DNA from 3 places in the Pseudomonas sp. 20P_3.2_Bac5 genome. Region 3 is predicted to be linked to each of the others. Evidence: riboswitches for the same ligand, from Rfam matches in the RefSeq annotation. Region 3 holds a riboswitch; each other region holds the start of a gene.

Region 1 (7,707 bases), on a different contig from region 3:
CTGATCGGCCTGTTGGCGGGGCTGGCGGCCATTGTGCCGTACATGGGTTTCATCATCGGTATCGGCGCGGCGATGGTCGCGGGGCTGTTCCAGTTCGGCGGCGACATCTATCCGCTGCTGGGGATCGCCGCAGTATTCATGATCGGCCAGATGCTCGAAGGCATGGTGCTCACGCCGCTGCTGGTGGGCGACCGCATCGGCCTGCACCCGGTGGCGGTGATCTTCGCGATCCTCGCCGGCGGCGAGTTGTTCGGTTTCACCGGTGTGTTGCTGGCGTTGCCGGCGGCGGCGGTGATCATGGTGCTGCTGCGTCATGCGCACGACTTCTATAAAAGGTCGGACATGTATGGCGAGAAAATAGACCCCGACCTTTAAGTAATGGCTAAAGGCTTGCGCCGTGCCTGAGTGTCCGGCGCAAGCCTTTGATTTTCCTTGTGGTCTTCGCTCATTGTGCGACCGACGTCACGGGTATAGACTTTGCAGACTTTTACCAAGGGCCCTTTGCGGTTCCTCGCAACCGCCCAGCCAGCATGAAACCGATCCAGTTGCCCCTGGGTGTGCGTCTGCGCGATGACGCCACCTTCATCAACTACTATCCGGGTGCCAACGCCGCCGCACTGGGCTACGTCGAGCGACTCTGCGAAGCCGACGCCGGCTGGACCGAGAGCCTGATCTACCTGTGGGGCAAGCAGGGTGTCGGACGTACCCACCTGTTGCAGGCGGCCTGTTTGCGTTTCGAGCAGATGGGCGAGCCGGCGGTCTACTTGCCTCTGGCGCAATTGCTCGACCGTGGCGTCGAACTCCTGGATCACCTCGAACAGTACGAACTGGTCTGCATCGACGACCTGCAGACCATCGCCGGCAAGCCGGAGTGGGAAGAGGCGATGTTCCACCTGTTCAACCGCCTGCGTGACAGTGGCCGGCGCCTGTTGATCGCGGCCTCCAGCTCGCCGCGCGAACTGCCGATCAAACTCGCCGACCTCAAGTCGCGCCTGACCATGGCGCTGATTTTCCAGATGCGTGCGCTGTCCGACGAAGACAAGCTGCGCGCCCTGCAATTGCGGGCTTCGCGTCGCGGCCTGCACATGACCGACGAGGTCGGGCACTTCATCCTCACCCGCGGTACCCGCAGCATGAGCGCGCTGTTCGACCTGCTGGAACGCCTCGATCAGGCGTCGCTGCAGGCACAACGCAAGCTGACCATCCCGTTTTTGAAGGAGACGCTGGGCTGGTAAACGCCGTCCCAGAGCCTCGGAACATAAAAGTCACATTTTTTTCGATTGAATTTGCAAATCGAATCGATAGAAGGCATAGTCTCGGCTTCTTTGAATTCCAGACACGGTCGTGCCCATGCTAAATCGCTTCGCACCCCTCGTGCCCCTCGCACTCGTGACGCTGCTTTTCGGCTGCGCTGCCCACAGCCCGGTTTCGCAACAGCAGGATCACGCTCCAATCGCTGCAAAGGTCGCCACCCAGTCTTCCACCGACGTTTCGGTGTTCGAAGAAGAACTGGCCACCGAGCAGGACCTGGAACAGTTCTCCACCTCCAAGCCTTACCAACTGCCCGTGCTGGCCGACAGCATCCTCGAGCGTGGCATGTCGCTGATCGGAACCCGCTACCGTTTCGGTGGCACCTCCGAGCAGTCGGGCTTCGATTGCAGTGGCTTCATCGGTTATCTGTTCCGCGAAGAAGCTGGCATGAACCTGCCGCGCTCCACCCGCGAAATGATCAACGTCGATGCCCCGCTGGTCTCGCGCAACAACCTCAAGCCGGGTGACCTGCTGTTCTTCAGCACCAACGGCCGCGGTCGCGTCAGCCACGCCGGTATCTACCTCGGCGACAACCAGTTCATCCACTCCAGCAGCCGTCGCAGCGGTGGCGTGCGTATCGACAGCCTCGGCGATCGCTACTGGAGCAAGACGTTCATCGAAGCCAAGCGCGCGCTGGCAATGGCACCGACCACGCTCTCGCGCAACTGATTCCTTCGCTAGCGTCATGGACACGGCGACGATGCTGAAAAGCTCGTCGCCGTGCGTGTTTACAGAAAGCGTCTAATCTTGATTCTCACCACTTTGCCGGCATCCAGCCGGGCAGCTTCAGACAGGATGTTCTGACGATGTCGATAATGGCGCGCTTAGCGGTATTGTCCCTGGCGGCACTGATCAGTGCCTGTTCCAGCCACGCCCCGACCCCGCCCCAGGTGGTCCAGCCGGCGTTCACTTCTCCTCAGGTGTATTTCTCTCCCGTCGCCGAAGACGTGCTGTTTCGCGCGCTTGGCCTGGTGGGCACGCCCTATCGCTGGGGTGGCAACACGCCGGATGCCGGTTTCGATTGCAGCGGCCTGATTGGCTACGTCTACCGTGACGCCGCTGGCATCGCCTTGCCGCGCTCGACCCGCGAGATGATCGTCATGGGCGCCCCGAACGTGTCCCGCGACGCCTTGCAGTCCGGTGATCTGGTGTTCTTCGCCACCAACGGTGGCAGCCAGGTCAACCATGCGGGCATCTATGTCGGCGAGGGGCGTTTCGTCCATGCGCCGTCCACGGGCGGGACGGTACGGCTGGACTATCTGTCGAACAACTACTGGCAAAAGTCCTACCTCAACGCCAAGCGCGTGTTGCAAGCCGCACACCTGGCGCATAACCCCTGATAGCGCCGAGGTGAGCGATGACCGGTCAGACGCTTTACCTCGACGATGCGCTCTACGATTACCTCCGGCGCGTCTCCCTGCGCGAGAGGCCGTTGCTGGCGCGCCTTCGCGCTGAAACCGCCGCGCGACCGAATGCCAATTGGCAGGTGGCCCCCGAGCAGGGGCAGTTGCTGGCGCTGCTGGTGCGCTTGAGCGGTGCGCGCCGATTGATCGAGGTGGGCACCTTCACCGGCTACAGCGCGCTGTGCATGGCCGACGCCTTGCCGGCGGACGGTGAACTGCTGTGCTGCGACCTTCCGGGCGACTACCACGACATCGCTCGCCGCTACTGGCGGGAAGCGGGCGTGGAACGCCGCATCGACCTGCGCCCAGGTCCGGCGCTGGACACCTTGGCGACACTGGCGGACGGCGCGTTCGACCTGATCTTCATCGATGCCGACAAGGCCAATTACCCACGCTACCTCGAAGAGGCCCTGCGGCTGCTGCGCCAGGGTGGCGCCGTGCTGTTCGACAACACCTTGTGGAGCGGCCGGGTGTTGCAGGCGCAGCCGGACAGCGACGACACCCGCGCCATCCAGGCCTTGAACCTGGCGCTGCGTGACGATGTGCGGGTGGATTTGTCGCTGCTGCCGCTGGGTGACGGCCTGACGCTGTGTCGCAAGCGCTGAACGTTCTCAAGGCGCCTTGCTGACCCGCCAGATCACATTGCCCACGTCATCGGCCACCAGCAGCCCGCCACGCTGGTCGTTGATCACCCCCACCGGCCGGCCCATGGCCTTGCCGTCATCATTAAGGAAGCCGGTGAGCAGGTCGATCGGTTTGCCCGCTGGTTTGCCCGCAGTACTGAACGGCACGAACACCACTTTGTAGCCACTGTGCGGCTTGCGGTTCCAGGAGCCGTGCTGGCCGATGAACGCGCCCTGGTCGAACGGCGGCGGGAGGACGCCGGGTTCGGCGAAGGTCAGGCCCAGAGACGCGGTGTGTGGGCCGACCGCGTAGTCGGGGGCGATGGCCTTGGCCACTAGGCTCGGGTCCTGTGGCTGCACCCGCACGTCCACATGCTGGCCGTAATAGCTGAAAGGCCAGCCATAGAAACCGCCGTCGCGCACCGAGGTGATGTAGTCCGGCACCAGATCGCTGCCGATTTCGTCACGCTCGTTCACCGCCGTCCAGAGTTGCCCGCTGCGCGGTTCCCAGGCCAGGCCGTTTGGGTTGCGCAGGCCCGAGGCGAAGATTCGGTGGTTGCCGGTGGCCGGGTCGATTTCCCAGATCGCCGCGCGGCCTTCTTCCTTGTCCAGGCCGTTCTCGGCGACGTTGCTGTTGGAGCCGACGGTGACGTAGAGCTTCTTGCCGTCGCGGCTGGCAATCACGTTCTTGGTCCAGTGGTGGTTCAACGGGCCGCCGGGCAGTTCGGCGACGACTTCGCCGGGCGTGTTGATCACCGTGGCGCCGGCCTCGTACTTGAAGCGCAGCAGGCGATCGGTGTCGGCCACGTAGAGATCGTTGCCCACCAGGGTCATGCCGAACGGGGAGTTGAGGTTCATCAGAAAGACCGTGCGGGTTTCCGCGACGCCATCGCCGTCGGTATCGCGCAGCAGGCTGATGCGGTTGGCGCTGGGTACGGCGGCGCCAGCGCGGGCCATGACCTTGTTCATCACCCAGCCCTTGAGGCCCTTGCCGTCTTCGGGCTTCGGCGGCGCGTTGGTTTCCGCCACCAGTACGTCGCCGTTGGGCAGCACGTACAGCCAGCGCGGATGGTCCAGGCCGCTGGCGAAGGCCGCCACCTGGGTGCCGGGCGCCGCGGCGGGCTTGGCGCCTTTCGGCCAGCCGACCGCGGGGGCGATGTTCACGGTGGGGATCAGGGTCTTGTTCGGTTCCGGCAGTTGCGGCGCCGGGCCGCTGCCGTCGGTGACCTGGAGCCGGGCGGTGTCACCGCAGGCGGTCAGGCCGGTAGTGATCGCCAGTAGAACTGCAATGCGTAGTGAAGACATGTGCGACTCCTCGGGGAACGGGTGCTTATAAGGAGTCAGAGGTGGATCGGAGAAGGGAGGTTCAATTGTCGGGGCCGCGGGCGGCCCCGACAATCTTCAGGCTTGCTTCAGCAACAAGGCCACGCCCGGATAGTACTGACCAAACTCGTCATGCAATTTCCGATAGCCATACGGGAAACACCAGGCAATGGCGCAGGCGTTGTGCTTTTGCAGGTCGTCCACCAGGTCCTGCAGTTCCTCGGGGCTGACATGCTGGCCGAGCTTGCACGGGCTGGCGAACAGCGCGGCGATCTTCAATTGGCTCGGGTAAGCGATCGCGCGCGCGCTGGCGCCGACGTCCTGCAAGGCCGCGCTCAGGTCCAGCCGGCCGACCTTCGGCCAGCGCTGGCCGGCATGCAGGTAGGCCGACTCTTCGCGGCTGGCGATCAGCAAGGCGCAGCGAGCATCCCGCTCGCCCTCGTCGCGTTGCTTCTTGCTCTGGAAATCCTGAAGGGTGACCAGCTCGGCTTGCCAGATGGCCGCCGAGAGGATCCCGAGGTTGCCCTGGAGCCCTTGCCAGTAAGGCCCTTCGTTGTCGCCGAGGGTCTGGTTGAAGCGTTCGATGCATTCGCTCCAACGCTCCAGCGCCGGGCGCAGGAATTCCAGGCGAGGATTGTTGATGATCAGGCCTTGCATGCTGCTCTCCTTTCGTAATTGTTGTACGAGTACAGCGGAAAACCGTGGCACTTTGATATCACTCGACTGAGTGTTGCACAAGACGACAGAAACGCCATCGGTCGCCTCGTACCGGGCGCCTTTCATTGACGCTCCGGGTCCAACCCTCTAACCTTTGCGGCTTGTTTCAGGTGCTCTGTGGCCCGCCGGCCGACAGGGTGAAACAGGGAAGCCGGTGAGCACGCCAGACGTGCGATTCCGGCGCTGCCCCCGCAACGGTAAATGAGTCAAGGCTGCGCATGGCCACTGGGTGTCGTCACCCGGGAAGGCGCCCGGCCAGGATCTGAATATCCGCTCATGAGCCCGGAGACCGGCCTGCAAACAGTCAACGGCATCACGGAGGGTGATGCGCGGTTTTCCGGGCCTCGTCGCCCGGCTCCTGCGCGTTCCGTGTGCCACTACCCCCTTCATCTGTCGATGCCCCCAGCCTTGTCGCGCCAGCGGACAAGCCGCGCCGACAGTGGCCCGCGGAGATCCCGATGACCGAATCCACCGAACGTGACGAACGCCACCTGGCGCGCATGCTGCGCAAAAAGGCGGTGATCGACGAGCGCATCGCCAATTCCCCAAATGAATGTGGCCTGTTGCTGGTACTCAGCGGCAATGGCAAGGGCAAAAGCAGCTCGGCCTTCGGCATGCTCGCCCGGGCCCTCGGCCACGGCATGCAGTGCGGCGTGGTGCAGTTCATCAAGGGGCGCAACGCCACCGGCGAAGAGCTGTTTTTCCGCCGCTTCCCTGAAGAGGTGCGCTATCACGTGATGGGCGAGGGCTTCACCTGGGAAACCCAGGACCGCCAGCGCGACATCGCCGCCGCCGAAGCGGCCTGGGCGGTGTCCCGGCAACTGCTGCAGGACCCGAGCATCGGCTTCGTGGTGCTCGATGAGCTGAACATCGCCCTCAAGCACGGCTACCTCGACCTCGAACAGGTGCTGTCCGACTTGCAGGCCCGCCCGCCGATGCAGCACGTGATCGTGACCGGCCGCGGCGCCAAGGACGAAATGATCGAACTGGCCGACACCGTCACCGAGATGGGCATGATCAAACACGCTTTCCAGGCCGGCATCCGTGCCCAGAAGGGCGTCGAACTATGAGCGACACCCGGCATTGCCCGGCGGTACTGATCGCCGCGCCGGCTTCCGGCCAGGGCAAGACCACCGTCACCGCGGCCCTGGCCCGTCTGCACCGCAACCAGGGGCGCAAGGTCCGGGTGTTCAAGTGCGGCCCGGATTTCCTCGACCCGATGATTCTCGAACGTGCCAGCGGCGCGCCGGTATACCAGCTCGACCTGTGGATGGTCGGCGCCGAGGAAAGCCGGCGCCTGCTCTGGGAAGCGGCGGCCGAGGCCGACCTGATCCTGATCGAAGGCGTCATGGGGCTGTTCGACGGCACGCCGTCCAGCGCCGACCTGGCGCGGCATTTCGGCGTGCCGGTGCTGGCGGTGATCGACGGCACGGCCATGGCGCAGACCTTCGGTGCTCTGGCCCTCGGCCTGGCGCGTTACCAGCCGGACCTGCCGTTCGCCGGGGTGCTGGCCAACCGGGTCGGCTCGCTGCGTCACGCGCAACTGCTGGAAGGCAGCCTGACCGAAGGGCTGCGCTGGTATGGCGGGCTGTCGCGGGAGACCGGGATCGAACTGCCGAGTCGCCACCTCGGGCTGGTCCAGGCCAGCGAGCTGACCGACCTCGACCTGCGCCTCGATGCCGCCGCCAAGGCGCTGGGCGACAGTTGCCAGTCGGCCTTGCCGCCGCCGGTGGCGTTCAGCGGGCCGGCGCCGCGCAGCATCGAGCGGGGTCTTGAGGGCGTGCGTATTGCCGTGGCCCGCGACGAAGCGTTCGCCTTCACCTACGGCGCCAACCTCGAACTGCTGCGGGCGATGGGCGCTGAGCTGAGTTTCTTCTCGCCGGTCCACGACCGCGAAATCCCGCCGGCCGACAGCCTGTACCTGCCCGGCGGCTACCCGGAACTGCACCACCACACCCTCGCCGCGAACGCACCGATGCTGGCGGCCATCCGCGCCCACCATCAGGCGGGCAAGCCGTTGCTGGCCGAGTGCGGCGGCATGCTCTTCCTGCTCGATGCGCTGACCGATGTCGCGGGCGAGCGTGCCGAGCTGGCCGGGCTGCTGTCCGGCGAAGCGGTGATGCAGAAGCGCCTTGCCGCGCTGGCCCTGCAAGCAGTGGAGCTGCCGGAAGGCACCCTGCGCGGGCACACCTACCACCATTCCCTGACCAGCACCGCACTGGAACCCATTGCTCGCGGCCAGAGCCCCAACGGCGGGCGCGGCGCCGAAGCGGTGTACCGCCTTGGCCGGTTGACCGCGTCGTACGTGCATTTCTACTTCCCGTCCAACC
Region 2 (7,707 bases), on a different contig from region 3:
CGCCAGCCCGACCGCCGGCCAGCGCACGCCACTGAGGTTGCCCAGCAGCCAGAACATCAGGCCGCGGGCTTGCTCGGCGCTGGCCGAGGCGGTGATCAGGAACGAGGTCAGGGCATTGAACAACTGCGAGCCGGCGATCCCGGCGAGGATGATCTGCCCGGTGCTGCCGGCCCCGCGTGCACCGCGCGCCAGCAACACCACCAGGGCGAAGGCGGCCAGGGCGCCGAGAAAGGCCCCGCCGGACATCGACAAGGTGCCGGCGCCGACCCCGATGATCGCCACCAGCACCGCGCCGGTCGACGCGCCGGCGGAGATGCCCAGCAAGTACGGATCGGCCAGTGGATTGCGCAGCAGCGCCTGCAACACCACGCCGGACATCGCCAGGCCGGCCCCGCAGGCGCCGGCCACCAGCGCGCGGGGCAGCCGGTAGTTCCAGATGATGCCTTCGTCGATAGGGTCCAGCAGGTGGCCGGCGCCCCACAACTTGTTGCCCAGCACGTCCAGCACCACGGACAGGCCGAGGCGGGTTTCGCCGATGCTGGCGGCGATCGTCACCGCCAGCGCGAGCAAGGCGCCGACCCACAGGGCGTGGCCCAGCAGGCGCAGGACGAGGCGGGCGACAGCGTGGGGCATCAGTGGTCCTGCCGCAGCTTCTGGCTGGCGGCGGCCAGGGTTTCGATGCCGTCGACCAGGCTCAGGCTGGCCTGCATGGCGTTGGCGTCGAGGATGATGATGCGGTCGTTTTTCACCGCGTCCATGTTGCGGGTGACCGGGTCGTTCTTGAGGAATTCGAGCTTCTTCAGGTAGTCGTCGGCGGGGAAGCGGCGACGGTCCATGCGGGCGATGACGAGGAAGGTCGGGTTGGCCTTGGCGATGGTTTCCCAGCCCACGGTGGGCCATTCTTCGTCGGAGGCGATGACGTTGCGCATGCCCAGGCTGTTCAGCATGAAGTCGGGAATGCCCTTGCGCCCGGCCACGTAAGGGTCGATATCGAGGTCGGCGCTGGAGAACCAGAACACGGCCGATTGATCCTGATCGCGGCGCTGGCCGGCGTTGTCGGTGACCTTGGCCAGGCGCGCCTTGAGGTCATTGACGACGGCTTCGCCGCGGTCCTGGACGTCCATGATCTGCGCCAGTTGTTCGATGCTCTTGTACAGGCTGTCGATCTGGAACGCCTGCAGGCGGGTGCCGTCGGCGCCGCTGAGGTTGTCCTTGCCTTCGCAGTCGGACGGCATCAGGTAGGCCGGGACCTTGAGGTCGGCGAACTGCTCGCGGGTGCCGACCACGCCTTGCGGGCCGACCATCCACTCGAACTGCACCGCCACCAGGCCGGGACGCTTGCCGATCACCGCTTCGAAGCTCGGGTCGTTGTCGGCCAGGCGCTCGACCTTGGCGTTCTGCGCCTTGAAGCGCTCCGGCACGTCGCTGAACCACAGCGACGTGCCGGCCAGCTTCTGCTCAAGGCCCAGGGCGTAGAACATCTCGGTGCCGGACTGGCCGATGGTGACCGCGCGTGCCGGAGCCTGGTCGAAGGTCAGCGGGGTGCCGCAGTTATCGATGGTCAGCGGGTACGCGGTGGGCGCGGCGAGGGCGGTGCTGGCGAGGCCGAGGCTGGCGAGCAGGGCGAGCGTGAGGCGGGACAGGGGCATGCGGATGCGATCTCCATTCGAACGTGTGCGTGGCGGACGGCACAGGTCTGGAAAACACATCCCGAAGACGCGCAAGCGCGCGGGGCAGCCGAAAACGGTTGCCGTGCGGAAACGGAATGCCCTTCCCGGACACCCCGCCGGTGGGTTTGCGATGCTGCTGGCCGGCAGGTCTCCTGACTGGCGCGTCATCACCATGCTCCTGCCTTCCCGGGCGTGGCCCAGTGGCGTGTGAAAAAGGAGCAGGCTCGGCGCCTACAGTTGCGGGGGCAGTTGCGTTTTCGCACCGGTAAGCGGCGCGGACGAATTCCCTGTTAGTTCCTTTCGGAAACCGGCGGGGCGCGATGGTACGGGATAGAGCGGCACAGGGCCAGTGTTGGAGTGGTGGTGATGTTGAGGGCCTCATCGCTGGCAAGCCAGCTTGCCGGCGATGAGGCCCTCAGTGACAGCGATGTTGTCGGGGCGTCGAGCCTCAGCGATCCGCCAACACCACCACCCGCTGTCCCGCCCGCACCGGCGAGCCGGGCTCCACGCGCACTGCGGCCACCCGGCCATCGCACGGCGCCAGTACCGGGATTTCCATCTTCATCGACTCCAGCACCACCAGCACATCGCCGGCCTTGACCCGGTCGCCAGCGCTGACCTGCACTTGCCACAGGTTGCCGGCGATCGGGCTGTCCACGCCTTGCTGGCCGGCTTCGAGCGCTGCTTCTTCAGCCGCAGGGGCTGCCGCTTCGTCGCTTTCGAAATGGGCCTGGCCGGAGGCGATCCAGCGCTCGCGCTCGGCGTTGAACGCCGCCTGTTGCTGCGTACGGAAGGCGTCGATTCCCGCCGCCTCGCGGGCGAGGAACTCCTGGTAATCGGCGAGGCACAGTTCGCTCTCTTCGATCTGCAACGGGTAGCGCCCCAGCGGGAAATCACGGCGAATCCGCAGCAGTTCGTCCGCCGTCACCGGGTAGAAACGGATGCGGTCGAAGAAGCGCAGCAGCCACGGCTTGCCACCGAACGCGGCGACCTCGCGGTAGCGGTTCCACATCTGCAAGGTGCGGCCGACGAACTGGTAGCCGCCCGGGCCTTCCATGCCGTACACGCACAGGTAGGCGCCGCCGATGCCCACCGAGTTTTCCGCGGTCCAGGTGCGCGCCGGGTTGTATTTGGTGGTCACCAGGCGGTGCCGCGGGTCCAGCGGCGTGGCGACGGGGGCGCCGAGGTAGACGTCGCCGAGGCCCATCACCAGATAGCTGGCGTCGAACACGGTGCGCTGCACTTCGTCCAGGTTCGGCAGGTCGTTGATGCGACGGATGAACTCCAGGTTGCTCGGGCACCAGGGCGCGTCCTTGCGCACGGTGGTCATGTATTTCTCGATCGCCAACTGGCAGGCCGGGTCGTCCCAGGACAGCGGCAGATGGACCACCCGCGATGGCACGCGCAGGTCTTTTTGTTCGCAGACCTCGTCCCAGACGTCGCTGACGATGCCCAGCAGATCACGCAGCGGCAATACCTGCGGCTGGTAGTGAACCTGCAGTGAACGGATACCCGGGGTCAGGTCGATCACCCCCGCCAGTGCCTTGGCCTCAAGCGCCTGCATCAGCGCATGGCCGCGGAAACGTAGCACCAGATCCAGCTCCGCCGCGCCGATTTCCAGCAGCAGGTGGGTGTCGCCGGACAGCCGCGCCACCAGGCGCTTGTCGGCTTCGCCGCGGTCCAGCACGACCGGGTCGATAAGGTGCGTGGCGTCGAACGGCGCGTTGCCCGCGTGGGCCTGTTCGACACTGACCGGGACGAAGCGCAGCATGTCGCCGGCTTTCAACTGCCCCAGTTGCCAGAGGTCGTCCTGGATGATCGTGACCGGGCAGACGAAGCCGCCCAGGCTCGGGCCGTCCGGGCCGAGGATCACCGGCATGTCGCCGGTGAAATCCACCGCACCGATGGCGTAGGGGTTGTCGTGGATGTTGGACGGGTGCAGGCCGGCTTCGCCGCCGCTGTCGCGGGTCCACTGCGGTTTGGGGCCGATCAGGCGCACGCCGGTGCGGCTGGAGTTGAAATGCACTTCCCAATCGCTGGCGAAGAAGGTCTGGATGTACTCGGCGCTGAAGTATTCCGGGGCGCCGTGGGGGCCGTAGATCACCCGCAGGGTGCGCACGGCGGCGAGGCGGGTGCGTTCGCTGTCGGCCAGGCTTTGGCCGGCGCTGCGGTCGGTCAGCGGATTGAGGTGCAGCACATCGCCGGCGCGTAGCGCACGCCCGGCGTGGCCGCCGAACTGGCCGAGGGTGAAGGTGCTTTTGCTGCCGAGGTAGCCCGGCAGTTCCAGGCCGCCGCGCAGGCACAGGTAGCTGCGTGCGCCGGCGCCGGTGATGGCGCCGAGGCTCAGGGTCGAGCCGGCAGGGATCAGCAGGGCGGTGTCCATTGGCTGTTCGATGCCGTCGAGGCTGACGGGCAGCGCCGCACCGGTCACCACCACCACGGCCTCGCAGTTGAAGCGCAGGGTCGGGCCGCTCATGGTGATTTCCAGGCCAGCCATGCCTTCGGGATTGCCCAGCAGGCGGTTGCCGTGGCGCAGGGCGCGGCTGTCCATCGGCCCGGACGGCGGCACGCCGACCGCCCAGTAACCGAGGCGGCCGGGGAAATCCTGGACGCTGGTGAGGGTGCCGCCCGCCAGCACTTCGAAGGTGTGGGCCTGGTAATGCAACTGTTCCAGGCAACGGGTCCAGGGCTCGCCGCTGGCGAACGGGGCGAAACCGAGGATCTGCCGCAGGTACTCGCGGTTGCTTTCCACGCCGTACAGGCGGGTCTCGCCCAGCGCCTTGCCGAGGGCGGCGCTGGCCAGTTCGCGGCTTGGCGCCCAGGCGATCAGCTTGGCGATCATCGGGTCGAAGTAGGGCGGGATTTCGCAGCCGGCCTCGACCCAGGTATCGATGCGCAAGGCGCGGCCATCGGCCTCGGGGAAGGCCACTTCGGTGAGCAGGCCGGGGCAGGGCTGGAAGTTGCGGCCCGGGTCTTCGGCGTACAGCCGCGCCTGGATCGCATGGCCGCTCGGTTTCAGGTCGGCGATCAGTTGCGCCAGCGGCGGCAGGCAACCGGCGGCCAGTTCGATCATCCAGCGCACCAGGTCCACGCCCCACACCTGTTCGGTGACGCCGTGTTCCACCTGCAGGCGGGTGTTCACTTCCAGGAAGTAGAAGCGCTCGGCCTGGCTGTCGTAGACGAACTCGACGGTGCCGGCGCTGCGGTAGCTCACCGCCTTGGCGAGGGCGATGGCGGCGTCGCAGAGTTGCTCGGCCATGCCCGCTGGCAGGTTCGGCGCCGGGGTTTCTTCGATGACTTTCTGGTTGCGCCGCTGCACCGAGCAGTCGCGTACGCCGAGGGCGATCACCTCGCCCTGGCCGTCGCCGAACACCTGCACCTCAAGGTGGCGGGCACGTTCGATGTATTTCTCGACGAACACCCCGGCATCGCTGAAGTTGTTCTGCCCCAGGCGTTTGACCGCGTCGAAGGCGTCTTCAAGCTCCGCCGCCGAGCGGCACACGCGCATGCCGATGCCGCCACCGCCGGCGGTGCTCTTGAGCATCACCGGATAGCCGACCTGGCTTGCGGCGCTATGGGCAGCAGCGAGGTCGTCGAGCAGGTCGCTGCCTTCCAGCAGCGGCACGCCGTGGGCCTTGGCCAGGGCGCGGGCGGTGTGCTTGAGGCCGAAGGTGCGCAGGTGCTCCGGCGTCGGGCCGACGAAGGCGATGCCGGCCGCTTCGCAGGCTTCGGCGAAGGCGGCGTTTTCCGAGAGGAAACCGTAGCCGGGATGAATAGCCTGGGCGCCGCTTTCGCGGGCGGCGGCGAGGATCTTGTCGACCACCAGGTAAGTGCTGGCGGCAGGCCCTTCACCCAGGCTGATGGCCTGGTCGGCCTGTTGCAGGTGCTGGCTGGCGGCGTCGGCTTCGGCGTACACGGCAACGCCGCGCACCTCGAGTTGGCGCAGGGTGCGCAGGATACGGCAGGCGATGGCGCCACGGTTGGCGATCAGCAGCTTCTCGAACATGAGGCTGTCCTAACGGGGAGGGCGGGTCGTCCCGCCGGTAATCATCTGCGCCACGGTCGTCCGTGGCTGAACGCGCTCAGCGTTGCTTCGAAGGGCTCGACAGGCATTGCCCGGCACGGCTCTGGCAGAGGGAGAACAGCCAGCGACGCAAACGTTTCAGTTCCATATCAGCACCTGCGCGGGAGTCGGGTTCCAGCCATTGCACGGGTTGTTCAGTTGCGGGCAGTTGGAGATCAGCACCAGGGTGTCGATGTGCGCCAGCAGCTCCACGTACTTGCCCGGACCGGACAGGCCGTCCTCGAAGGTCAGGCCGCCCTCGGCGGTGACCGGCACGTTCATGAAGAAGTTGATGTTGGCGCTGATGTCGCGCTTGCCGAGGCGGCCGTCGTGCAGGCTGGCGCGCAGGAAGTTGTCGCGGCAACTGTGCATGTAGCGGGTGCTCAGGGCATAGCGCACGGTGTTGCTTTCCTGGGCGCAGGCGCCGCCGAGGGTGTCGTGGCGGCCGCACAGGTCGCGGGTGATGGTCAGCATCGGCTGGCCGAGATTGGAATACAGCACGCTGCCTTCGCCGAGGTACACCCGGCCCTGTTTGCGCAAGGTGCGTTGCGGGTCGTAGCGCTCGCGCGGGTTGCGCGCATTGAAGAACAGCGTGTCGACGGCCTGGTTGCCTTCGAGGTCGAGCAGGCGCAGGGTCTGGCCGGCCTTGACCTCGCAGATGAAGGGCTCGCCAGCAGCGATGGTGGCCTGGTAGACGGCGGTCTCGGCGCTACGGATTTCGGTTGTCGCGTTCATGGCGGGCCCTCAGACGTACAGGCGTTCGGTGTTGTGGAAGCCGCGAGTGTTTTCCGCGCGCGAGGTGCGGCAGAGCAGGCTGACGCTGTCGCCCTGGACCTGATGCCAGCTCAGGTGCAGCGGCTTGGGCGCGTAGCTCGGCGACGGGTCCATGGGGTGTTGCAGGGCGGTGAGCACCACCAGGGTGTCCATCGGCGCGTACAGCTCGATGTAGTCGCCGGCCTTGGAGTTGCCCGGCACGAAATGCAGGAAACCGTCGGCGTCCACGTCCACCCGGCTGAACAGGTTGATGTTCATCAGCAGGTCGGCCAGGCCGAGGTCCCACTTGCCCATTTCCACCAGCAGGTTGTCGACGCCGTTGCGGTGGAAGTCGTTGCGCAGTTCCTGATAGCGGCCGTCGCTGTATTTCTCCCGCACCTCGTCAGCGTTGAGCACGCCGCCGAGGCTGTCGTGCCAGCCGCAGGTGTCGGCGGTGATCGCCGCCAGCACCCGGCCCATGTCCGAATACAGGCAGTGGCCGCTGGTGAGGCGCGCGGTGTGCTGGCACTTGAGGGTGTCCGGCAGGTTCAGCCGCTCGCTTTTTTCAGCGGCGTTGAGCAACAGCAGGCTGGCGTTGGCGCCGCCTTCGAGGTCAGTGATGCGCAGCAGTTGCCCGCGCTTGAGCACGAACGAGGTGTGGCCGCCACCGGGAACGGTTTCCTCATACAGGGTGGGGCGCAGTTGCAGTGAGGCAGTCATGGTCAGGCTCCTTGTGTGGCGTGCAATTGGCTGGCGATGCGCGGCGGCAGCGCGTCGAGGGCGCTGCGGGCGGCGCGGCGATCGCTGTTGAGCGGGATGTCGTAGGTGATCCGGGCGCCGTAGGCGTTGGGCGCCTGGACCTCGCGGCGAATCTTGTCGAACACCAGCAGGCGGGTGCCGAGGCTGAAGCCTTCGCTGAGGTCGTGGGTGACCATGAACACGGTCAGCCGGGTTTCCCGCCACAGCTCCAGCAGCAGCGTGTGCATGTCCTTGCGGATACCCGGATCGAGGGCGCCGAAGGGTTCGTCCAGCAGCAGAACACGCGGCTTCATCACCAGCGCCTGGGCGATCGCCAGGCGTTGCTGCATGCCGCCGGAAAGCTGCGCCGGGTACTTGTCCAGCGCGTGGCCGAGGCCGACCTTTTCCAGCAACGCGGCCGCCTGTTCGCGGGCTTCGCGCTTGTGCCGGCCGAGCAGCCGACCAAGCAGCGGCGCGCGCGAC
Region 3 (7,707 bases):
AATTCGTGCAGCGGGGATTCGTGATCCAGATTCGGGTCCAGCTTGCGCTGGGCATCGACCTGTTCCGGGAAGGCGGCGAAGGTGCCGGCGGCCACGGCCGGGCTGTCGACCACAGTGATCACCGCGTCAACGGTGCAGGCGTTGCGGATTTCCGGCCATTGGAAGGCTTGCACCAACGGCTTGGGCAGCGCCAGGCCGCTGGTTTCGATCAGGATGTGGTCGAGGTCGCCACGGCGGGCCACCAGTTCACGCATGACCGGGAAGAATTCTTCCTGAACGGTGCAGCACAGGCAGCCGTTGGCCAGTTCGTAAACCCGGCCGCAGGCTTCTTCTTCGGTACAGCCGATGCTGCACTGCTTGAGGATTTCGCCGTCGATGCCCAGCTCGCCGAATTCATTGACGATCACCGCGATACGGCGGCCCTGGGCGTTGTCCAGCATGTGCCGCAGCAAGGTGGTTTTGCCCGAGCCGAGAAAGCCGGTAACGATGGTGACGGGGAGTTTGGCCAGTGTTTTCATGTCGGATGCCCTTGGCAGGATGGCGGGCATGCGGGACGGGAGCCGCAGGCATGCAGCCTGGGCGCGTTCGCCACCGGATCACCCCGCCCGGTTGAAAGTCGGAAACTGAACGAGGCAGGTCTCCTGGCTCGCGCTGTGCCCTTCAGGGCGGCATCGACGCCTTCCCGCCGGTTCGGCAGTGGCTGTGTCGATGGGAGCAGCGCTTACAGTTGCGGGGGCAGCCGCGGCCTGGCCTGAAAAAGGCGCACCGCGTTCCCGTCTTAGCTCCGGCCCGTGCCAGAGAACCTCGAACCGGCAAGGCTACGCAGTGCCCCGAAGCCGGTCAACCGCTGTATTGACGGATGTCAACGCGCGTGATTTCCTAGCGCGATTCGTTTGGGTGCCTTTTTGTTACAAGGTGAAACGGGAAACCGGTAAATTCCGGTGCTGCCCCCGCAACGGTAAGCGAGGAAAGCGTCAAGACCACTGTGCCTGCGGGCATGGGAAGGTGACGCCACGGCGAAATGCCCTCGCAAGCCCGGAGACCGGCCTGAACAACAGCATTGACCAAACCCGCGGTGGGCGGGCGACGTTGCAGCCCCTGGGCGATTCCGGCCAGGGGTTCTTCGCGCTTGCCTGTTGCCGACAACACCAAGAGGAAAGCGCCATGCCGATCATCGCCAGTCACGCCATCGCCACCCCGACCACCCTCAGCCAGCGCATCGTCGCTGCCGTCAGCGCCTCGGTGCTGGGCCTGTGCCTGGTCTACTTCGCCGGCTTCTCGCACATCGAAGCGGTGCACAACGCCGCGCACGATACCCGTCACAGCGCCGCTTTCCCTTGCCACTGAGGCCTGCCCGAATGTTCATGCGCATCGCTCGCACCGCAGGCTTCGCCGGCCTGCTGGCCGCACTGCTGCTGACCCTGCTGCAAAGCTTCTGGGTCGCGCCGCTGATTCTCCAGGCGGAAACCTATGAAACCGCGGCCCCGGCCGTACAAGAACACGAGCACGCCGACGCCGCGGCGGGCGCGGAGCATCATCACGACGCCGAAGCCTGGTCGCCGGAAGATGGCTGGCAGCGCGTGCTGTCCACCACGGGCGGCAATCTGGTGGTCGCGGTCGGCTTTGCCCTGCTGCTCGCCGCCATGTACACGCTGCGTCGCCCAGGCCGCGTCACCACGGGTGCGCTGTGGGGGCTCGGCGGTTTCGCCGTGTTCTGCCTGGCGCCGAACCTGGGCCTGCCGCCGGAACTGCCGGGTACCGCCGCCGCCGACCTGGCCCTGCGTCAGTACTGGTGGATTGGCACCGCCGCGGCGACCGCCGTTGGCCTGGCGCTGATGGTGTTCGCCGGTAACTGGCTGCTCAAGGCCGTGGGCCTGGTGCTGCTGGTGCTGCCGCATGTGATCGGCGCGCCGCAACCGGAAGTGCACGAAAGCCTGGCACCAGAAGCGCTGGAGTCGCAGTTCATCGTCGCTTCGCTGCTGACCAATGCGGCGTTCTGGGTCGCCCTCGGCCTGATCAGCGCCTGGCTGTACCGCCGCCAGGCTGCGTGATGCCCTTCCCGCCCGGCGCAACCCCGCTGTTCGCCGGGCTGGGCTGCCGCCGCAGCAGTCCGGCCGATAATCTGGCCGGGCTGCTAAGGCGGACCTTGAAAGCCCATGACCTCCCTCTCGAAGCCCTCGCCGGCCTGGCCAGCATCGATCTCAAGCACGACGAACCCGGCCTGCTGCAACTGGCCGCGCAACTTGCCCTGCCGCTGAGTTTCTTCAGCGCCGCGCAACTGGCGCCCTTCGCCGCCCGCCTCAGCCACCGCTCGCCGGTCGCCTTTCGCCACAGCGGCTGCCATGGCGTGGCCGAGAGCTGTGCCCTGGCGCTGGCCGAACAGGTCAGCGGCCTTCCCGCACAACTGCGGGTCACCCGCATCGTCCAGGACGATATGACCCTGGCATTGGCCTGGGCGCCGTCGTTTGGCGGATAATCCGCCCCCTCTCGTTCAAGGATTTGCCATGACCGTCTATTTCATCGGCGCCGGCCCCGGCGACCCGGAGCTGATCACCGTCAAGGGCCAGCGCCTGATCCGCCAGTGCCCGGTCATCATCTACGCCGGTTCCCTGGTGCCCGCCGCAGTGCTCGAAGGGCACCAGGCCGAGACCGTCATCAACAGCGCCGAGTTGCACCTGGAGCAGATCATCGCGGCGATCAGCGCCGCCCATGCCAAGGGCCAGGACGTGGCCCGGGTGCACAGCGGCGACCCCGCCCTGTACGGCGCCATCGGCGAGCAAATTCGCCATCTGCGTGAACTGGGCATTCCTTACCAGATCATCCCCGGCGTGACCGCCACTGCGGCCAGCGCCGCCCTGCTCGGCTGCGAACTGACACTGCCGGACATCGCCCAGAGCGTGATCCTCACCCGCTTCGCCGACAGCTCCCCTATGCCCGAAGGTGAAGCGCTGGCCAGCCTGGCCAGCCACAAGACAACCATGGCGATTCACCTCGGGGTGCGGCATCTGCCAAAGATCGTCGAGCAACTGCGCCCGCATTACGGCGGCGACTGCCCGATCGCCGTGGTCCATCGCGCCACCTGGCCGGACCAGGACTGGGTGCTGGGCACGCTGGACGACATCGTCGAGCAGACGGAACGCAAAGGATTCCGCCGCACGGCGCTGATCCTGGTGGGCCGGGTGCTTGCCAGCGACAATTTCAGTGAGTCCGCGCTTTACCGGGCGGGCCACGCGCATCTGTACCGTCCCTGACCGCGCTATTGCATTGCCATCAGCGTTGCTTCAATTTAACGCTTCGGCATACCTCAAAGGACTACCTTCAATGCTTGAACTGCGCCCCTGCTGTGAATGCTGCGCCACCGACCTGCCAGGCGACAGCCGCGATGCACTGATCTGCTCGTTCGAATGCACCTACTGCCGCAGCTGTGCGGAAGGTCAGTTGAAGGGCAAGTGCCCGAACTGCGGTGGCGAGTTGCAGCCAAGGCCTGCCAGGGTGGGCGAGAAGCTGGCGCGCAATCCGGCAACGACGGTGCGCACGGTGAAGGCCGAGGGTTGCCCGACTCATTGAAGAAAGGGCCTACGATGCAGTAATGCCCTTCGCGAGCAAGCTCGCTCCTACAGTGTAGGAGCGAGCTTGCTCGCGAAGGGTCTCGACGGGCTTAACTGACTGGCCCTATTTTGTGGCTAATGCGGCTGCAGCTTGTTCTTGATCAGCCCGACGATAAACGTCAGCACCGCCCCGCCAGCCCCGCCGCCCACCACGCTGCTGATGATCGCGGGCAAATCCAGGGTGCCTGCCGCGCCAGCCTGGGCCAGGCTCTGATCGCCGGTGAATGACGCCAGGATCTGCCCCAGCACCACGCCACCCACCCCGCCAAGAATCGAATTGAGCAGCGGCCCCATGCCTTGTTTGCTCATGCCCGCCGCGTTGCCGCCTACCACACCGCTGATGATCTGAATGATCAGACTGATGATATCCATCGCCATAGCCTCTCTTAAGCGCCTGAAATGACGACTCGCGAGCGGGTTACTTCAGATACGGCCACTACCACCGGCGTTGAGACGTCGTGGTCCGACCAACGACGGCAAGCTGTTGCGGATAACCGACAGTATATGTAGGACTTTTCAGTTGCGCGAACAGCCGCCCCCTCAGGGCTTGACGCCCTTCAACTCGTTGAGCAGCCCCAGCAGCGTTTGCAGCTTGGCGTCGCCGAACTGTTCGAGGATGCGCTGGTAGTTGCGCTCCATGTCTTCGCTCATGTCCACGAAGCACTGCTGGCCCTGCTCGGTGAGGCTGACAAAGACCCGGCGCTGGTCCTGCACGGATTTCTTGCGCCGCACCAGGCCGTCGCGCTCAAGGCGACTCAGCACGCCGGTCATGCTCGGTTTGAGAATGCAGGCCTGTTCGGCCAGTTGATGGCTTTCCAGCTCGCCTTGCTGGCGCAGGATGCGGATCACCCGCCACTGCTGCTCGGTGAGGCCGTGCGCGTTGAGCGACGGGCGGAAGAAGGCCATGGTGGCTTCGCGGGCTTGCAACAGCGTGAGGGTCAGGGACGGTCTTGGACTGGGCATGGGCAGGCTGATATCAACGGAGGTTCTGAAGCTTAAGAGCGGGGCTTTCGGGCCGCAAGGCCCGTAATGGCCACGGTGCGGACAGCGGTGAAAGGCTCGTCAAATATAATGAACTGCCGTGTCCGCTAAAAATCACATTTACCTGAGGCCAATCAGAGAGTTAAACGATAAATCAAAGGTCTTACGTTAAAAAATATGCACACGAAACGGTTAATCCGCTTGATATATTTAACGGCTCTGGCAAGCTATGCGGCAGGTTTCGACCGGGAATCGACGTTCGCGTGCACACCCGGCAGTGCTCGAAACCTCGGGTAGCGCCCTGCAGCAATCGGCGCGCCTGCACAACAATGACAGGCCGCGCCTGTCCCAAGGTGACATATGCCCAACAGCAACATTGGCAATAAGAATCAAAAAGCCCGCAAACCTGTCGTCCTGATGACCATGGGCTCTCAAGAGCGCAAGGGTCACGACTATCAAGTGATGACCCACAAGTACATCGTGCCGCTGGTCGAACACGCTGACTGCGTCCCCCTCCTGGTTCCGACCTGCTGCGGCACCGAAGACCTCGAACAGTATCTGGACATGGCTGACGGTGTGTACCTGACCGGCGCCGGCAGCAATATCGACCCGGCCCTCTACGGCCAGGAAAACCAGACTCCAGGCAAGGGTCAGGACCGCAACCGCGACCTCTTCGACCTGCCGCTGGTGCAGTTGGCCATCGCCCGTGGCCTGCCGATCTTTGGTATCTGCCGCGGCATGCAGGAAATCAACGTGGCGCTGGGTGGCGACATCTACCAGAAGGTCTACGCCGAGCCTGGCTTCAACGATCACCGGGAAAACCCGGAAGATCCGGTGGAGGTGCAGTACAGCGCGGTGCACAGCGTGCGCATCGAGCCCGGAAGCTGGTTGCAGGAACTGCTGCAGAGCGACGAGATTCGCGTCAACTCGCTGCATGGCCAAGGCCTGAAAACCCTGGGTGAAGGCGTCGAGCCGCTGGCCCGTGCCGAAGACGGCCTGGTCGAGGCGATCCATGCGCCAAGCCTGTCGCCGTTCCTGTTCGCGGTGCAGTGGCACCCGGAATGGCAAGCCGCGAAGAACCCTGATTCGGTGAGGATGTTCGAAGCGTTCGGCAATGCCTGCCGTACCCAGGCGACCAAACGGCAGCAGAGCAAGACCCAAAGCATTGCTTGAGAAAAGCCACGCAATATCATGATTTAGTTGATTTTTTAATCATGAAAAAAGCCGCATCAAGGACACCTTGATGCGGCTTTTTTGTCTGACTCAAAATCCAATCAACATTAACTAAATCATTCAAGCTGCTGAAATATAAGTATTTTTACGATAAAAGCACTGGGTTAGATTGTTCTTCTTTAACCTCACAAAACAAATCAATAAAAGATCATAACTATTTGTTTTTAATGATTTATCTAAGGAAAGCATCCATCCTCGGCGCCATTTCCGACTGCGCCCCCAGGCGCCCTTCGATCTGTCCCGCCATCGACCACACACCCGCCATTACCCCAGAGGCATGATTCTCCATCAGGCTCTGCCACTCCTCGTTCAGCGCCACATTGAGGATCACCCGCAACTGCTCGACCATTTCCGGCCGGTCGCTCTCGTGCATCATCGCGCCGATGCCGGCCGAGGCCACGGAGATCAGCAGGCCAGCCGCCTTGCCGACCGCCGCGGCTACCGCGCTGGCCGCGCCGCGCGGGGCCAACGTCGCTTCAAGACGCGTGCTGGCCTTGCTGGCCACCGACGACAGGCCGGTGTCCGAAGCCGTGGCATTGCTCGCTGCGGCCTTGCGGATCTGTTCGTCGAGGGCGAGCCAGGCGGGAAGCTGCAGGAACGGCCGCGCCGCAAGCGCCTGCTGAATGCTGGCATCCCGTGCCGGCGGCGGGCCCAGGGCAATCGCGGGAATACGGTTCAGGTGCAGGGCGAACTGCTCCGGCGGCGCCCGATAGCGCTGGGCAATGCCCTGCACTTGCTGGCCGAGCAACTGCACATAGAGTTCAGTGGCGCGTTCGCGGATCAGGTCGGGATTGATCTCTTCAGCCACCGGCTCCAGCACCCGTTCGCGATACTGCTCCTGCAGGTACAGCGCCAAGCGATTGTCCGGTTGGGTGTCGTTCTTGTTCTGGCTCATCTTGTACCAGGCGACCTTGAGGGTCAGCCATTGCTGGGTCCAATAACCGGTGAACCAGGGAATGAAGTCTTCTTCGGTGCGGGCCTGTACGCGCTCGCGCCAGACCCGCATGGAGCGGCGCGCATAATCCCCCGCCGAGCCCGTGGCGCCGCGCGAGGCCACGACGATTTCACGATCCACTTGCTGCCAGGCGGCCTGCGACAGCACCACCGGAGGTGGCTCCGGCGTGCGAGATCTGGAGCCGCAGCCACCCAGCGTCAACAACACGCCGACGAACAAAGCGACAGACAGCACAGGCTGTTTCACGATTGCGCCCCGCCGGAATCGAGGGACTACACCGGGGCACCCTGCACGGGCGCCCGCCCCGGACGCGTTCAGCGTCCGTTTTCCGAGTATAGAAGCGGCCCGTCAGGACGGTGACGACAAAAACGCCTTACCCGGCCCGCAACGGCCACTGCCCGACGGCCTGATAGCGCCCCTTGGACGATTCGTACAGCACAAATGCCTCGGCCAGCAGCCGAAACTCCGTACCCAGCGCCGTCTCCGGGACGCCATCACGGAAATCGCGCATCAGCGTCAGGTGCGGGCGAAACTCCCGCGGATCGACCTCCGTTTTCAATACTTCAAACCGGAGAAATCGTCCCCAACGCGCCAATCAGAATCGCCAACGCCAGAAACCCGAACAGAAAAATCGCCATCTTGCCCATCACTGCCTCCGATTACCTAAACAACGGTTCAGACGGGAGCAGCGCAACAACCGCCGCCAACCACGCCTTTACGGGGCTTATTGTCGGCAAGCGGCTGTTTGCATAACAGAGGCAGAAAGCACTGAAAAATACGGATCAGATGCGCCGGCGCAAAGCGCTTCAGAAACGGAAATGCCCGACCATCCCGTGCAACCGATTGCTCAGGTGCTTGAGTTCGGTGCTCGCCGCGGAGATTTCCGCGCTGGCGGTGGCGGACTCCTCGGCGGTTTCGCGCACGCGGGTC

What was found. Region 3 has a riboswitch for cobalamin ahead of NTD88_RS01515 (CbtB-domain containing protein). Riboswitches for the same ligand answer to the same signal wherever they lie in the genome.
Region 1: it holds a riboswitch for cobalamin, as region 3 does, so the genes downstream of both, cobO (cob(I)yrinic acid a,c-diamide adenosyltransferase) here and NTD88_RS01515 (CbtB-domain containing protein) in region 3, are expected to answer to the same signal.
Region 2: it holds a riboswitch for cobalamin, as region 3 does, so the genes downstream of both, NTD88_RS14530 (ABC transporter substrate-binding protein) here and NTD88_RS01515 (CbtB-domain containing protein) in region 3, are expected to answer to the same signal.

The regions. Positions count from the first base shown of each region.
Region 1 is NZ_JANLOA010000131.1:38,018-45,724, reverse strand. It holds gene NTD88_RS26180 (AI-2E family transporter) at 1-375, shown strand, start outside; gene hda (DnaA regulatory inactivator Hda) at 531-1,235, shown strand; gene NTD88_RS26170 (C40 family peptidase) at 1,351-1,980, shown strand; gene NTD88_RS26165 (C40 family peptidase) at 2,118-2,651, shown strand; gene NTD88_RS26160 (O-methyltransferase) at 2,669-3,319, shown strand; gene NTD88_RS26155 (PQQ-dependent sugar dehydrogenase) at 3,326-4,642, opposite strand; gene NTD88_RS26150 (hypothetical protein) at 4,739-5,317, opposite strand; cobalamin riboswitch at 5,469-5,690, shown strand; gene cobO (cob(I)yrinic acid a,c-diamide adenosyltransferase) at 5,836-6,447, shown strand; gene NTD88_RS26140 (cobyrinate a,c-diamide synthase) at 6,444-7,707, shown strand, end outside.
Region 2 is NZ_JANLOA010000077.1:21,129-28,835, forward strand. It holds gene NTD88_RS14525 (FecCD family ABC transporter permease) at 1-633, opposite strand, end outside; gene NTD88_RS14530 (ABC transporter substrate-binding protein) at 633-1,649, opposite strand; cobalamin riboswitch at 1,795-1,997, opposite strand; gene uca (urea carboxylase) at 2,119-5,676, opposite strand; gene NTD88_RS14540 (urea amidolyase associated protein UAAP2) at 5,833-6,468, opposite strand; gene NTD88_RS14545 (urea amidolyase associated protein UAAP1) at 6,478-7,206, opposite strand; gene NTD88_RS14550 (ABC transporter ATP-binding protein) at 7,209-7,707, opposite strand, start outside.
Region 3 is NZ_JANLOA010000009.1:106,590-114,296, reverse strand. It holds gene cobW (cobalamin biosynthesis protein CobW) at 1-518, opposite strand, end outside; cobalamin riboswitch at 614-822, opposite strand; cobalamin riboswitch at 879-1,066, shown strand; gene NTD88_RS01515 (CbtB-domain containing protein) at 1,165-1,347, shown strand; gene NTD88_RS01510 (CbtA family protein) at 1,359-2,051, shown strand; gene NTD88_RS01505 (cobalamin biosynthesis protein) at 2,051-2,476, shown strand; gene cobM (precorrin-4 C(11)-methyltransferase) at 2,505-3,251, shown strand; gene NTD88_RS01495 (DUF1272 domain-containing protein) at 3,322-3,567, shown strand; gene NTD88_RS01490 (hypothetical protein) at 3,684-3,980, opposite strand; gene hpaR (homoprotocatechuate degradation operon regulator HpaR) at 4,149-4,571, opposite strand; gene NTD88_RS01480 (gamma-glutamyl-gamma-aminobutyrate hydrolase family protein) at 4,950-5,762, shown strand; gene NTD88_RS01475 (hypothetical protein) at 5,995-7,023, opposite strand; partial or broken gene NTD88_RS01470 (RNA 2',3'-cyclic phosphodiesterase) at 7,151-7,318, opposite strand; gene NTD88_RS01465 (methyl-accepting chemotaxis protein) at 7,584-7,707, opposite strand, start outside.